DNA from 2 places in the Streptomyces sp. NPDC050085 genome. Region 2 is predicted to be linked to the other one. Evidence: predicted binding sites of a transcription regulator. Region 2 holds the regulator's gene; the other holds the start of a gene.
What was found. The regulator HrcA, encoded in region 2, represses chaperone genes, less so after heat shock. The targets are predictions, from matches to a motif close to TTNGCACTCNGNNNNNCNGAGTGCNAA.
Positions count from the first base shown of each region.

Region 1: a site for HrcA is predicted at 4,346-4,372, ahead of groL (chaperonin GroEL). Genes of this name have one in related genera too.

Region 1 covers NZ_JBITJZ010000010.1:140,670-148,437, forward strand. Annotated here, with positions in the region: gene ACIBUY_RS31325 (trehalose-6-phosphate synthase) at 1-560, opposite strand, end outside; gene ACIBUY_RS31330 (glucosyl-3-phosphoglycerate synthase) at 660-1,607, opposite strand; SAM riboswitch class I at 1,756-1,911, shown strand; gene thrC (threonine synthase) at 1,930-3,243, shown strand; gene ACIBUY_RS31340 (MoaD/ThiS family protein) at 3,283-3,558, shown strand; gene ACIBUY_RS31345 (cold-shock protein) at 3,990-4,196, shown strand; gene groL (chaperonin GroEL) at 4,516-6,141, shown strand; gene ACIBUY_RS31355 (DUF6215 domain-containing protein) at 6,271-6,957, shown strand; gene ACIBUY_RS31360 (SigE family RNA polymerase sigma factor) at 7,050-7,547, shown strand; gene ACIBUY_RS31365 (hypothetical protein) at 7,540-7,768, shown strand, end outside.
Region 2 covers NZ_JBITJZ010000002.1:118,618-126,385, forward strand. Annotated here, with positions in the region: gene ACIBUY_RS08945 (nitronate monooxygenase) at 1-315, opposite strand, end outside; gene dnaJ (molecular chaperone DnaJ) at 494-1,627, opposite strand; gene hrcA (heat-inducible transcriptional repressor HrcA) at 1,628-2,644, opposite strand; gene ACIBUY_RS08960 (MBL fold metallo-hydrolase) at 2,786-3,535, shown strand; gene ACIBUY_RS08965 (DUF3097 domain-containing protein) at 3,570-4,388, shown strand; gene hemW (radical SAM family heme chaperone HemW) at 4,445-5,677, opposite strand; gene ACIBUY_RS08975 (SpoIIE family protein phosphatase) at 5,705-7,615, opposite strand; partial or broken gene ACIBUY_RS08980 (HAMP domain-containing protein) at 7,765-7,768, shown strand, end outside.

The DNA.
Region 1 (7,768 bases), on a different contig from region 2:
GCGATGTCGTCGGGCAGCATCCGGAAGTAGTCGACGGGCGCCCAGGGCGTGTGCGAGAAGTGCCCGATCCGCAGGTCGTCGCGCAGCTCGCGCAGCATCCCCGGCACCAGCGCCAGGTGGTAGTCCTGCACGACGACGGCCGCCCCCTCGGCGGCCTCCTGCGCGAGCGCCTCGGCGAACGCCCGGTTGTACGCCTCGTAGGAAGCCCACTGGCGCCGGAACTCCGTGCCGAACGACGGCTCCAGAGGCGTCTGGTAGAGCATGTGGTGCACGAACCACAGCACCGAGTTCGCGATCCCGTTGTACGCGTCCTCGTGCACGCCCGCGTCGATGTCCAGCATCCGCACACCCGGCTCGCCGACCCCGCGCCGCACGGCCTCCCGGTCGCCGTCGCCCAGCGCCGCGCACACCCACAGCTTGTCGTCGACCACACTCAGCGCGGAGACGAGACCGCCTCCGCCGCGCCTCGCCCCGATCGTCCCGTCGTCGTCGACGACGTACGAGACCGGGCCGCGGTTGGACGCGACGAGAACCTCAGCAGCACCATGCGTGGAAGCCATACCGGCACGCTAGCCCGGGCCGGAAGCGTTCAAACGTACGGCCGGACCCCGTCCGGGGCCCGGCCGTATACGACCCGCTCGGCAGCGGGCCGTCCTGCCTCACGCCACGCGGCGCTCCGCGTACTCGCCGATCTCGGCCATCGGCGGGCGCTCCTCGGTGTCCACGGCGTACGTCCTCGGCTCGAAGCCGTCCTCGCCCCGCTCGAACTGCGTCAGCACCGGCCGCACCAGATGCCCGCGCGCAAGCCGCAGCTGCGCCGTGCGGTAGATCGCCGCGGCCATCCGGCCGAGCGCCTGCCCGTCCTGGTGCCGGTGGATCCTGACCCCCACGTCGACCTGGGCCAGCGCGTCCAGGCCCACGGTGTGCAGCGCGTCCACGAGGAGGCCGAGCTCGACCCCGTATCCGACGGGGAACGGCAGCCGCTCGAGCAGCGACCTGCGCGCCGCGTACTCACCGCCCAACGGCTGGACGAATCCCGCCAGTTGGGGCCAGTGCAGATTGAGTATCGGCCGGGCCATCAGCTCGGTCACGCGCCCGCCCTGGCCCGCCGCCCCGCCCAGCGGCCGGTCGTACATCGCCTTCACGAAATCCACGCCGGGGTCGGTGAGCAGCGGACCGACGATCCCGGAGACGAAGTCCGCCGAGAACTCCTTCAGGTCCGCGTCCACGAAGCAGACGATGTCACCGGACGTGACGAACAGCGACCGCCACAGCACCTCGCCCTTGCCGGGCCTGGCCGGGATGCGCGGCAGGATCGTGTCCCGGTGCACCACCCGGGCCCCGGCCGCCGCGGCGACCTCGGACGTACGGTCCGTGGAACCGGAGTCCACGACCACCAGCTCGTCGACGAGCGGCACCGCCTGCGTCATCAGCTCGCGCCGGATCACGGTGACGATCTCGCCGACGGTCGACTCCTCGTCGAGCGCGGGCAGGACGACGCTGACCTTCTGGCCCGACGTACGTTTCGCCGCGATCAGCTGGTGCAGCGGGCGGTCGGCCACGGACCAGGAACGCCTGCTCAGCCAGCGCTCGACCTCTTCCAGCACGGTCAGGGTCCTCCCGTATGTGATCCATCTCGCGGTACGGACGACTATCTCAAGGGTCCAGGGCTTCGGTTACAGTCTTGAACAACGCCGGTGACCATCGCATGTCGGGGGTCACCCGAGCCCACAACTGAAACTCACAATCGAATACCGCTCATCCAGAGGGGCAGAGGGATACGGCCCGTTGAAGCCCCGGCAACCCTCCAGCCGGTCTCGTCCGCACACATCACCGTGCGCAGCGAGGCTCCCGGCTAGGGAAGGTGCCAAATCCGTCTCGCGGCGAGGTGCGTCGCGAGGAAGATGAGGAGAAAGGGCCTCGCCTCTCATGGCTGTACAGACTGTCGCCACCGAAACGACCACCACCGTCGCCGCTGTTGATCTGGGGCCGGCCAGTGGCCTCTCCTGCCGCGAGTGCGGCGCCCAGTTCCCGCTCGGTCCGATCTTCGCGTGCGTCGAGTGTTTCGGGCCTCTGGAGGTCGCTTACGACCTGCCCGTCGGGGGGCCCGAACAAGCCGCAGCCCTCCGCAAGCAGATCGAGGCGGGCCCGGCCAACATCTGGCGCTACGCCCCTCTCCTGCCCGTCCCGGCCGACGTCGCCGAGAAGCCGAACCTGAACCCGGGCTGGACCAAGCTCGTCCAGGCCGACAACCTCGCCCGTGAACTCGGCGTCGAGCAGGGCAAGTTGTTCGTCAAGGACGACTCCGGCAACCCGACGCACTCCTTCAAGGACCGCGTCGTCGCCCAGGCCATCGAGGCCGCCCGCGCCTTCGGCTTCACCACCCTGTCCTGCTCCTCCACCGGCAACCTGGCCGGCGCCGTCGGCGCCGCCGCCGCCCGCGCCGGCTTCCGCTCCTGCGTGTTCATCCCGCACGACCTGGAGCAGGGCAAGGTCGTCATGGCCGGTGTCTACGGCGGTGACCTCGTCGCCATCGAGGGCAACTACGACGACGTGAACCGCTTCTGCTCCGAGCTCATCGGCGACCCGCTGGGCGAGGGCTGGGGCTTTGTGAACGTAAATCTCCGTCCGTACTACGGCGAGGGTTCCAAGACGCTCGCCTACGAGATCTGCGAGCAGCTCGGCTGGCAGCTGCCCGACCAGCTGGTCATCCCGATCGCGTCCGGCTCGCAGTTCACGAAGATCGACAAGGGCCTGAAGGAGCTCATCGCGCTCGGCCTCGTCGAGGACAAGCCGTACAAGCTCTTCGGCGCCCAGGCCGAGGGCTGCTCCCCGGTCTCCGTCGCCTACAAGGGCGGCCACGACGTGGTCCGCCCGCAGAAGCCGAACACGATCGCCAAGTCGCTCGCGATCGGAAACCCGGCCGACGGCCCGTACGTCCTCGACATCGCGCGCCGCACCGGCGGCGCCGTGGAGGACGTCAACGACGAGCAGGTCGTCGACGCGATCAAGCTGCTCGCGCAGACGGAGGGCATCTTCGCGGAGACCGCGGGCGGTGTGACCCTCGGCGTCACGAAGAAGCTCATCGAGGCGGGCCTCATCGACCCGACCCTGACGACGGTCGTCCTGAACACCGGTGACGGGCTCAAGACGCTCGACGCCGTTGCCGATTCGTCCCAGGCGACCGCGACCATCCGGCCGTCCCTCGAGGCGTTCCGCGATGCGGGCCTCGCCACCGACTGAGCCAATCGAACCAGCCCTGTAGCACCGGGAGTCACCCCCATGAGCGTCAACGTCCGCATCCCCACCATCCTCCGCACCTACACCGGCGGTCAGGCCGAGGTCCCCGCCGAGGGCGCCACCCTCGCCGACGTCATCGCCGACCTGGAGAAGAACCACACCGGCATCGCCGCCCGCGTCCTCGACGACCAGGGCAAGCTGCGCCGCTTCGTGAACGTGTACGTGAACGACGACGACGTCCGTTTCGAGCAGGGCCTCGAGACGGCGACGCCGGACGGCGCCGGGGTCTCGATCATTCCGGCCGTCGCCGGCGGCTGATCTTTCGCGTTCTACGCAGAGTTACTTGAATTGCCCCCTCCGCGAGAGAAGCGGAGGGGGCAATTCTGCATGGTTGAGGGGGGTACAGTTGGGGAAGCTGGTTCGTTCTCCTCTGTGGTGCATGACGGGCGCATATGAGTTCTCGCCCGGGCCCCGACAAGAAGCAGCCAAAGTGTCCAGCCCATTCGGGCCTTTTATGGCATTTACGCGGCCCGACTTGCCCTGAGATCCGGCGAGTTGGCCCGATTCCCCCGATCGAGCGTGCCCAGAATTCTCGTCCGATTGACCTGTTGCAGACGGCAGTTGGGCAGATACATTCAGCCGCGGTCGACGCGTTCCGGCGCACACCCCCAAACCCTTTGGGGCGTGAGGTCTGACCCGGGTCCGCGAAGTGCGGACTCGCGCAAGGGCCAGTAATAGGGGAGTTAGGCATGGCTCAGGGCACCGTCAAGTGGTTCAACGCGGAGAAGGGGTACGGCTTCATCGCGGTCGACGGTGGTGCGGATGTATTCGTCCACTACAGCGCGATTCAGATGGACGGCTACCGCACCCTCGAAGAGGGTCAGCGAGTGGAATTCGAGATCTCGCAGGGCCAGAAGGGGCCGCAGGCCGACATGGTCCGCCTGGCCACTAGCTGAAGCGCGTCGCGTCTGACTGAAGCTTCGTACGAGACGAAGGGTCCGCGTCCCCCAGGGGGCGCGGGCCCTTCGTGCTGCGCGGGCGGGCGTGACCTGGGGTTATGTGGTACGGCCTTGCACTCGCATGGGTCGAGTGCTAATCATTGGGCTTAGCACTCTCCCAGTGAGAGTGACAGGCTGTACCCCTTAAAAACTTGGATCGAGTCGGTGAGGTCCGCAGGCCGGGTGGGGCAAGGAACCACAAGGACTGCAGGCCGTCCGTCGCGGGCACCAGCACGGTCCGTTTGCGTTTCCACCCCGTCCGGGAGGACCACTTCACATGGCCAAGATCATCGCGTTCGACGAGGAGGCACGGCGCGGCCTCGAGCGCGGCATGAACCAGCTCGCCGACGCCGTCAAGGTGACCCTGGGCCCCAAGGGTCGCAACGTCGTCCTCGAGAAGAAGTGGGGCGCCCCCACGATCACCAACGATGGTGTGTCCATCGCCAAGGAGATCGAGCTCGAGGACCCGTACGAGAAGATCGGCGCCGAGCTGGTCAAGGAGGTCGCGAAGAAGACGGACGACGTCGCCGGTGACGGCACGACGACCGCGACCGTCCTGGCCCAGGCGCTCGTTCGCGAAGGCCTTCGCAACGTCGCCGCGGGTGCCAACCCGATGGCCCTCAAGCGTGGCATCGAGAAGGCCGTCGAGGCCGTCTCCGCCGCCCTGCTCGAGCAGGCCAAGGACGTGGAGACCAAGGAGCAGATCGCTTCGACGGCCTCCATCTCCGCCGCCGACACCCAGATCGGCGAGCTCATCGCCGAGGCGATGGACAAGGTCGGCAAGGAAGGCGTCATCACCGTCGAGGAGTCGCAGACCTTCGGTCTCGAGCTCGAGCTCACCGAGGGCATGCGCTTCGACAAGGGCTACATCTCGGCGTACTTCGCCACCGACATGGAGCGTATGGAGGCGTCGCTCGACGACCCGTACATCCTGATCGTCAACTCGAAGATCGGCAACGTGAAGGACCTCCTTCCGCTGCTCGAGAAGGTCATGCAGTCCGGCAAGCCGCTGCTGATCATCGCCGAGGACGTCGAGGGCGAGGCCCTGTCGACCCTGGTCGTCAACAAGATCCGTGGCACCTTCAAGTCCGTCGCCGTCAAGGCCCCGGGCTTCGGTGACCGCCGCAAGGCCATGCTCGGCGACATCGCCATCCTCACCGGTGGCACCGTCATCTCCGAGGAGGTCGGCCTCAAGCTGGAGAACGCCGGTCTCGACCTGCTCGGCCGCGCCCGCAAGGTCGTCATCACCAAGGACGAGACGACGATCGTCGACGGCTCCGGTGACAGCGACCAGGTCCAGGGCCGCGTCAACCAGATCCGCGCCGAGATCGAGAACTCGGACAGCGACTACGACCGCGAGAAGCTGCAGGAGCGCCTGGCGAAGCTTGCCGGCGGTGTTGCGGTCATCAAGGCCGGTGCCGCGACCGAGGTCGAGCTCAAGGAGCGCAAGCACCGCATCGAGGACGCCGTTCGCAACGCGAAGGCGGCCGTCGAAGAGGGCATCGTCGCCGGTGGTGGCGTGGCCCTCCTCCAGGCCTCCGCGGTGTTCGAGAAGCTGGAGCTGCAGGGTGACGAGGCGACCGGCGCCAACGCCGTGAAGCTCGCGCTCGAGGCCCCGCTCAAGCAGATCGCCGTCAACGGTGGTCTCGAGGGTGGCGTCGTCGTGGAGAAGGTGCGCAACCTTCCCATCGGTCACGGTCTGAACGCCGCGACCGGCGAGTACGTCGACATGATCGCCGAGGGCATCCTCGACCCGGCCAAGGTGACGCGCTCCGCGCTCCAGAACGCCGCGTCGATCGCCGCGCTGTTCCTCACCACCGAGGCCGTCATCGCCGACAAGCCGGAGAAGGCGGGCGCTGCCCCGGCCGGCGGCGGCATGCCGGGCGGTGACATGGACTTCTGATCGACCCCGGTCGATCGACTGTCCTACGTTCCGAGGGCGGTACCTCCTCTTCGTGAGGGGGTGCCGCCCTCGGGCGTTATCGGTTACTGTCCCCGGGCACGTATGGGGGGATCACCGCAGGTGGGGGACATGAGCGACAGAACTGACGGGGCTGCGAAGGTCACGAACGTCTGGGGGCAGGCGATATCGGCCGTGGCCCTCGTGACGGTGTTCGTCATCGGGTTCTGGGCGCTCATGAGGACGCAGAACGCCGACGGTACAGGCGGCGACGCGAAGCCCGCGGCCTGCACCGGCGGGGCCGCAGAGAAGGGGGACGAGGCGGCGGGCCGCGTCCACGGGGCGCAGCTGTGCAAGGCCCTCAACCGCACCGACCTCGCCGCGCTCGTCGGCACCCCGGGCGAGGTCGCGAAGAGCGCGAGCGGCAGCGGGGGCTCGATCGGCACTGCCCCGCACCCCTCGGCGCGGGTCGAGCTCGACACGTACACCGTGACGCTGGCGGCGACGTACAACCGGCTCACGGTCGCCACGACCACCGAGCTGCTCGGCGCCGAGGTCACACCGCGCAAGGTGCTCGGCCGCACCGGGGCCCTCTACTCCGACCGCACCATCGGCATCGGCTTCCGCCTCGACGGCAGCGACGCGACCAGCACGCCGGGCGTCCCGGCGCGGGTCCTCGTCGTCCCGCTGCACGCCAAGGACAGCGGCGGCTTCTTCGAGCTGACCCTGTGGCGCGCGGACGGCGGCGTGCCGGACGACGCGACGCTGCTCAAGGTCGCCGACCGGGTGCTGCCGACCGTTCCCGGATGGGCTTCCTAGAACTTTTCTTCCCCGGGGTGTCAACCGGCGGCGGGCCGCCAGGTCTATAGACCACGACAGCACGTACGGGGAGCAGCACGGGGAGCACGGCAGTGACCGCTGAGGAGTTCGAGGAGTTCTACGCCCATGCGGTCGGGCGGCTCACCGGGCAGCTGTACGTCATGCTCGGCGATCTGCAGGAAGCGCAGGACGTCGTGCAGGAGGCGTTCGTCAGGGCGTGGAGCCGGCGCGGACGGCTCGACCGGGAGTCCGCGCCCGAGGCCTGGATACGGACCGTGGCCTGGCGGCTCGCGGTGCGGCGCTTCAAAGGGCTGCGGCGCAGCGAGCAGGCCTGGCTGCGGCACGGCGGGGCGCCGCCCGTGGGCGCGCCCGAGCCCGGCAGCGTCGCGCTCGTCGAGGCGCTGAAGGGGCTCTCCGCACAGCAGCGCCGGGTCGTCGCCCTGCACTACATCTGCGATCTGTCCGTCGAGCAGACAGCGGCCGAGACCGGCCTGTCCACCGGCACCGTGAAGACCCATCTGTCCCGGGGCAGGGCCGCCCTTGCCGACCGTATGCAGGACCCTCGCGCGCAGGAGGCGCACCGTGACTGAGCAGCAGCGCGACGAGCACGGCCTGGCCGAGGCGCTCAAGGACCTGGCCGCGTCCGGCGGGCGGCAGACCACCCCGTGGCCCGGCCCGGTGATCCGGGCCCGCGGCGACCGGCTGCGGCGGCGCCGCCTGACCGTCGCCGCGGCCGCCGCGGTCGTGCTCTGCGCCGGGTCGGGCGCGGCCGTGGCGTCCGGTCTCCTGGCGGACGGGCCGCGTACGGTGC
Region 2 (7,768 bases):
GAGCTGGTGCCGGTAGACCTCGACACTGGCCGCAACAGAGTGCGCGGCGCGAGCCGCTCCAGTGGAGCCGGTGCTTGCACCGGGGTACTCGGCCTGCGGCATGAACAGATTGACGCCGAAGGGCCGCCCGGTCAGCCCGCGCACCTGCTTGATCTCCTGGTACATCCCGTCGGCGGTCTTGTACCCGGCAGCGAGAAACCCGAGCCCACCCGCCTCACACACGGCAGCCACGAGCGCGGGACTGGAAGCACCGCCCGCCATGGGGGCCTGCACGATCGGACAGGGACAGAGATCGCTCAGTGCGGAGGAGGACATACCGGCATCGTGCCATGTGCGGCCCGCACGTCCGAATCAGCGGTCGGCTATCAGGGGCGCGGGGAACTGCGCGACCAGCCACGACGAAACCAGCACTCGGCACCCCACAGACCGAGGCACCCCAATAGCCGCGAAAAGGGGCCCGGGGGAAACACCCCCGAGCCCCGAATTCACCGGCTCAACGCCCGTTGAACGCATCCTTCAACCGCGAGAACAACCCCTGCTGCCCCGGCTGAAACTGCCCGGTGGGCCGCTCCTCACCCCGCAGCGCCGCCAGCTCGCGCAGCAACCGCTCCTGCTCGGGGTCGAGCTTCTGCGGCGTCATCACCTCGACGTGCACGATCAGGTCGCCCCGGCCGCCGCCCCGCAGATGCGTGACGCCGCGCCCGTGCAGCGGCACCGACTGGCCCGATTGCGTGCCGGGCCGGATGTCGATCTCCTCGAGCCCGTCGAGCGTCTCCAGCGGCACCTTCGTACCGAGAGCGGCCGCGGTCATCGGGATGGTCACGGTGCAGTGCAGATCGTCGCCGCGCCGCTGGAAAACAGGATGCGGCAGCTCATGGATCTCGACGTACAGATCCCCGGCCGGACCGCCACCGGGCCCGACCTCGCCCTCGCCGGCGAGCTGGATCCGCGTCCCGTTGTCCACACCGGCCGGGATCTTCACGGTCAGCGTCCGCCGCGACCGGATGCGACCGTCACCGGCGCACTCCGGGCAGGGCGTCGGCACCACGGTCCCGAAGCCCTGACACTGCGGACACGGCCGCGAGGTCATGACCTGCCCGAGGAAGGACCGCGTGACCTGCGAAACCTCGCCCCGCCCGCGACACATGTCACAGGTCTGGGCGGAAGTCCCCGGCGCGGCACCTTCCCCACTACAGGTCGTACACACGACAGCGGTGTCGACCTGGATGTCCTTGGTGGTGCCGAAGGCGGCCTCGTCCAGCTCGACCTCGAGCCGGATCATGGCGTCCTGGCCGCGACGGGTCCTGGACCTCGGCCCACGCTGCGACGCCGTCCCGAAGAACGCGTCCATGATGTCCGAGAAGTTCCCGAACCCGCCCTGCCCGAAGCCGCCGGCCCCGCCGCCGGACTGCGACAGGGGGTCGCCCCCCAGGTCGTAGACCTGCTTCTTCTGCGGGTCGGAGAGGACCTCGTATGCGGCGTTGATCTCCTTGAAGCGCTCCTGAGTCTTCGGGTCCGGATTCACATCCGGGTGAAGCTCACGGGCCAGCCTCCGGAAGGCCTTCTTGATCTCGTCCTGGGAAGCGTCGCGGCGCACGCCGAGTACGGCGTAGTAGTCCGTGGCCACTTACGACTCCGCCAGGATCTGTCCGACGTAACGTGCCACTGCGCGTACTGCTCCCATCGTTCCCGGGTAATCCATGCGGGTCGGTCCGACCACGCCGAGCTTGGCGACTGCCTCGCCGCCCGAACCGTAGCCGACCGACACGACGGACGTGGAGTTGAGTCCCTCATGGGCGTTCTCGTGACCGATCCGTACGGCCATGCCCGAATCCCCCACCTCACCAAGCAACTTGAGGAGGACGACCTGCTCCTCGAGAGCCTCGAGGACGGGTCGGATGGTGAGGGGAAAGTCATGTCCGAAGCGGGTGAGATTGGCGGTGCCGCCGATCATCAGCCGTTCCTCGGATTCTTCGACGAGCGTCTCCAGCAGAGTGGAGAGCACCGTCGCGACCGTGCCGCGGTCCTCCGCTTCGAAGGCCTCCGGCAGATCCTGCACCAGCTGCGGCACGTCGGCGAAGCGACGGCCCGCGACGCGGCTGTTGAGCCGGGCCCGCAGGTCCGCCAGGGACGATTCGCCGAACGGCGCCGGGCAGTCGATCATCCGCTGCTCCACGCGCCCGGTGTCCGTGATCAGTACGAGCATCAGACGGGCGGGCGCGAGCGACAACAGCTCGCAGTGGCGCACGGTGGAGCGGGTCAGGGACGGGTACTGCACGACCGCGACCTGCCGCGTCAGCTGCGCGAGCAGCCGCACGGTCCGGCCGACGACGTCGTCCAGGTCGACGGCGCCCTCCAGGAAGTTCTGCACGGCGCGCCGCTCCGGCGCCGTCATCGGCTTCACCGCGGTGAGCTTGTCGACGAAGAGGCGGTACCCCTTGTCGGTGGGGATGCGCCCGGCGCTGGTGTGCGGCTGGGCGATGAACCCCTCGTCCTCCAGGGCCGCCATGTCGTTGCGCACGGTCGCCGGCGAGACGCCGAGACTGTGCCGCTCGGTCAGCGCCTTGGAACCGACCGGCTCCTCGGTGCCGACGTAGTCCTGGACGATGGCGCGCAGCACTTCGAGCCTGCGTTCACTGAGCACGGGCGCACACCTCCAGCGTCTTCCTGTCCGGCACCTGCTGTCCGGCACCTGATTGGCACTCGCTGCGGGTGAGTGCCAGTCGTCCCCGGCTCAGTGTACGGCCGACGGGTACGGCCCCGGCAAGGGCGCTAGCGTCGACACATGCACGGCATCGACTGGAAGTCCACGGGATGGGAAGAGCTGGCACCGCACGTGGGGCGGGTCCGGCTGCCCGGCTGGGACTGCACGACCGGCCTCGTCGTCGGCGACGGCGCCGCCCTGCTGATCGACACCGGATCCACACTGCGTGAAGGCTCCCGGCTGCGCACGGACGCCCAGCGCCTCCTCGGACCACACGCGCGAGTGACCCATGTCGCACTGACCCACCCGCACTTCGACCACGTCCTCGGCACCGCCGCGTTCTCGGGCGTCGAGGTCTACGGGGCCGCGGGCATCGACACCGTCTTCGCGACCGGCGCCGACGAACTCCGCGTCGACGCGGAACGTCAGGGCGTCGACCCGGACGCGGCCGCCGAGGCCGTCGACACCCTGGTCACACCGCGCCACCGGGTCTGCGGGGAGTGGACGCTCGACCTGGGCGACGGCCTGCAGGTGCTCCTCGCGAACGTCGGCCCGGGCCACACGGGCCACGACCTCGCGGTCCTCGTCCCCGGCGTCCCCGGCGTCCCCGGCACCCGGGAGATCGTCTTCTGCGGCGACCTGGTCGAGGAGTCGGGCGAACCCCAGGCGGGCCCGGACGCGGCCCCGCACCACTGGCCGGCCGCGCTCGACCGCCTCCTGGACCTGGGCGGCGAGGACGCGGTCTACGTCCCCGGGCACGGTTCGGTGGTGAATGCGGCGTTCGTCCGCGAGCAGCGCGCCACACTGGCGTCACGTTTCGGCGTGTCGTAGCCGGGACCTGCGCGCTTCTCCTATCGTCGGCCGAATGCGCCAGTACAGCCCCGATCTGACTCCCCCGTGGAAGCGGAACAAGCCGGCCCCCGAGGTCCCGGCGGACCAGGACCTCGTTGTCGAGGAGGTCACTACGGGCTTCTGCGGAGCGGTGGTTCGCGTCGAGAAGACGGCGCAGGGCCCGACAGTGACCCTGGAGGACCGCTTCGGCAAGCTCCGGGTCTTCCCCATGGAGCCGCGCGGCTTCCTCCTCGAAGGCAAGCCCGTCACCCTCGTACGCCCTTCAGCGGGCGGCCCCGCCCGGCCGACCCGCACCGCGTCGGGCTCGGTGGCGGTCCCCGGCGCCCGCGCCCGCGTGGCCCGGGCCGGCCGCATCTACGTAGAGGGAAAGCACGACGCCGAACTCATCGAGCGGGTCTGGGGCGACGACCTGCGCATCGAGGGCGTCGCGGTCGAGTTCCTCGAGGGCGTCGACGACCTCCCGGCGATCGTGTCCGAGTTCGCGCCGGGCCCCGACGCACGCCTCGGCGTCCTGGTCGACCACCTGGTCCCCGGCACCAAGGAATGGAAGATCGCGCAGTCGGTGACGAGCGCACACGCCCTGGTCGTCGGCCACCCGTACATCGACATCTGGGAGGCGGTGAAGCCGTCCTCGGTGGGCATCGACGCCTGGCCCCGCATCCCGCACGGCCAGGACTGGAAGACGGGCGTGTGCCGCGCACTCGGCTGGCGAGTGGCGAACACGGGCGAGGCCTGGCAGCACATCCTGTCCCGGGTCCACACGTACAAGGACCTGGAGCCGGAACTCCTGGGCAGGGTGGAGGAATTGATCGACTTCGTGACGGCCCCGTAAGGGACGCGGGGCTGTGCCGATATGCGGCTCCGCCGCGTGGGCGCGAGCAGGCGAACTCAGTCGACCAGGTCCCGCACAACCCCGTCCGCCAACAACCGCCCCCGCAGGGTCAGCACAGCCCGCCCCGCGTCGAACGCCGCCCCCTCCAACAACCCACCCGCGACAGCCTTCCGGGCCGCCGCCAGCCCCGCGGGCTTCAGCAACGACACGGGACACCCGTCCTTCAACCGCAGCTCCAACAGGATCCGCTCGACCCGCCGGTCCTCATCGGCGAGAACCTCCCGCCCGGCCCCGGGCGACTTCCCCGCGGCCAGCGCCCCCGCATACGCCCCGGGATGCTTCACGTTCCACCACCGCACCCCGCCCACGTGCGAGTGCGCCCCGGGCCCGGCCCCCCACCAGTCGGCCCCCCGCCAGTACAACTCGTTGTGCAGACACCGGCCCGCCTCGGACGTGGCCCAGTTCGACACCTCGTACCAGTCGAACCCGGCCCCCGACAGCACCTCGTCCGCGATCAGGTACCGGTCGGCGTGCACGTCGTCGTCGGTCATCGGCACCTCGCCACGGCGGATCCGCCGAGCGAGCTGCGTCCCCTCCTCGACGATCAGCGCGTACGCGGAGACGTGGTCGGGCCCGGCCCCGATGGCCGCGTCCAGGGACGCCCGCCAGTCCTCGTCCGTCTCCCCCGGCGTGCCGTAGATCAGGTCGAGGTTCACGTGCTCGAACCCGGCGGCCCGCGCCTCGGCGACGCACGCCTCTGGCCGCCCGGGCGTGTGCGTACGGTCGAGGACCTTCAGTACGTGCTGTCGCGCGCTCTGCATCCCGAACGAGACGCGATTGAAGCCGCCGGCCCGCAGCTCGGCCAGGTACGCCGGATCCACGGACTCCGGGTTCGCCTCCGTCGTCACCTCCGCGTCCTCGGCCAGGCCGAACTCGTCGCGGATCGCCGTCAGCATGCGTACGAGATCGGAGGCGGCCAGCAGCGTCGGCGTACCGCCCCCGACGAAGACGGTCCGCACGGGCCGGGGGTCGTCCCCGAGCACCTTGCGGGCCAGGCGCACCTCTTCGACCAGCGTGTCCGCGTAGTTGTCACGGGAGGCGAGGACGCCTCCGGTACCGCGCAGCTCGGTCGCCGTGTAGGTGTTGAAGTCGCAGTACCCGCAGCGCGTGGCGCAGTACGGGACGTGGAGGTAGAAGCCGAGGGGACGCGACGCGGCGTCGGCCAGGGCCGCGGCGGGCAGGGAACCGTCGGCGGGGACGGGCTCGCCGTCGGGGAGTGCGGAAGGCATGCCCCCATTGTCCAGCCTCCCCGGGGTTCACTGGGCCTGCAGCACCAGCAGGGCGAGGTCGTCGTCCGGCGGGCTGTCCGCGAAGGCGTGCACCAGGCGCCGGATCCGCTCGGCGAGCAGCGGCGCGGTGAGCCCCGCGCACCCGGCGAGGGCCTGGGTGAGCCCGTCGCCGTCGTCGAACTGGTGGTGCCCGCGGCGCCGCTCGGTCACCCCGTCGGTGACGCACAGGAGCGTGTCCCCGGTGTGCAGCTCGAACGTTTCGCTCGTGTAGTCGGGGTCGTCGACCACTCCGAGCAGCACCTGCGGGACGGCCGCCGGGGCGACCTGCCCGTCGGGCCGCATCAGCAGGGGCAGCGGGTGCCCGGCGGAGGCGAGCGTGCAGTACATGCCGCTGCCGTCCTCGGCCGGGATCAGCTCCCCGTACAGGAGTGAGAGGAAGCGGGAGGCGGAGCCCTCGGGCGGGATGCCCTGGCCGCCGGCCGCGGCGAGCGCGCGGGCGGCGGCGTCGGCGGCCTCGGTGGCGTCGTCGAGCAGCAGCCGGTTGAGCCGGTCCAGGACCTGGGCGACCGGATAGCCCTCGCGGGCGAGCAGGCGCAGCCAGGGCCGGGCGAGCCCGATGACGACGGCCGCCTCGGGTCCCTTGCCCTGGACGTCGCCGAGCGCGAAGCACCAGCGGCCGTCGCCCGCGGGGAAGACGTCGTAGAAGTCGCCGCCGGGGCCGCCCTGTTCCTTGGGCTCGTAGACGAGGGCGCTCTTGACGCCGGGGATCTCGGCGATGGACGTGGGCAGCAGGCCGCGCTGCAGGATGCGGCTGATGGTGGCCTGCCGGGTGAAGCGGCGGGCCGCGCTGACGGCGAGCGCGACCCGGCGGCTGAAGTCCTCGACGAGCCCGTTGATCTCGTCGGGGAAGCGGAGCAGCCCGGCGCGCCCGATGAGCAGGGTGCCGAGGGTGCGGCCGCCGGCGGACAGCGGGTAGGCGAGCGCGGATCCGGAGTCCTCCAGGGCGGCGCCGCCCCGCGTTTCGAAGGGCCAGGGCACGGGGACGGCCCCGGTGCGCACGGAGTCGGGCAGCTGTGGCGGCTCCTTCTCCAGGATCCGGCGCAGCTCCTCGGTGCGGGCCTCGTGCATGTGCCAGACGCGGGCCAGGCGCGGCGCGGGCATGGGGTCCGCCCCGCGCAGGTCGTACGCGGCGGTGCCGGGCAGGCTCCGGCCCTCCTCGTCGTGGAACCAGATCGCGCACCAGTCGGCGAGCCGCGGCACCAGGAGCTGGCCGACGAGCGCGGCGACCATGTCCTCGTCGAGCTGGCCCGCGAGCAGGTCGGAGGCCTCGGCGAGGAAGGAGAGCGCGCCGCGGTTGATCCAGTCCTGGTCGTGCGGCAGGCGTCTGGGCACGGGCGCGAGGATTTCGGCGGCGCGCAGGCCGCGCTCCAGGGCGCGTACGGAGGAGTCGATGTCGGGGGCGGCCGGCACCTCCTCGACGTCCTCGGTGCGCAGCCGGGCCCAGACGGTCTTGGTGCCGGGCCGGTAGGTGATGCCCCACGACTCGGCGAGGGACGCGACGAGTTGGAGGCCGCGGCCGTACTCGGGGGTCTCGGTCGAGCGGGGTGCCCGGTCGTTGCGCACGGCGCGGGACGGGTGGTGATCGGTGACCTCGATGACGAGTCCGGCGGGGGTGCCGTCGGCGGCGGCCCCGTCCATGCGGCACAGCAGGTCGACGCTGGTGCCCGCGTGCACCACGGCGTTCGTGACGAGCTCGCTCAGGATGACGACCGCGTCGTCGGTGAGCCGGTCGCTGAGGACGGTCGCGACCGGCAGTCCCTGCTCGGTCCAGTCGGCGAACGCGGCGCGCACGAAGCGGCGGGCGGCAGCGGGCGCGAGCGGGTTACCGGGAAGAGAGGTACGTACGAGAACGCATCCCTCGTGCGGCTGTTCCGGCATATGCGCGCCACTGAAGGTGGTCTCCCGCTGAATAGGAATGGACCGCACGTTCGGCTCCTGAGCAGTTCGGGCAAAGACGCCTCAGGCGACACGCACAGAGTGACAGACTGACCACGCCCATAAGCGCCGAGTTACCGAAGTGGGCCGCCATGA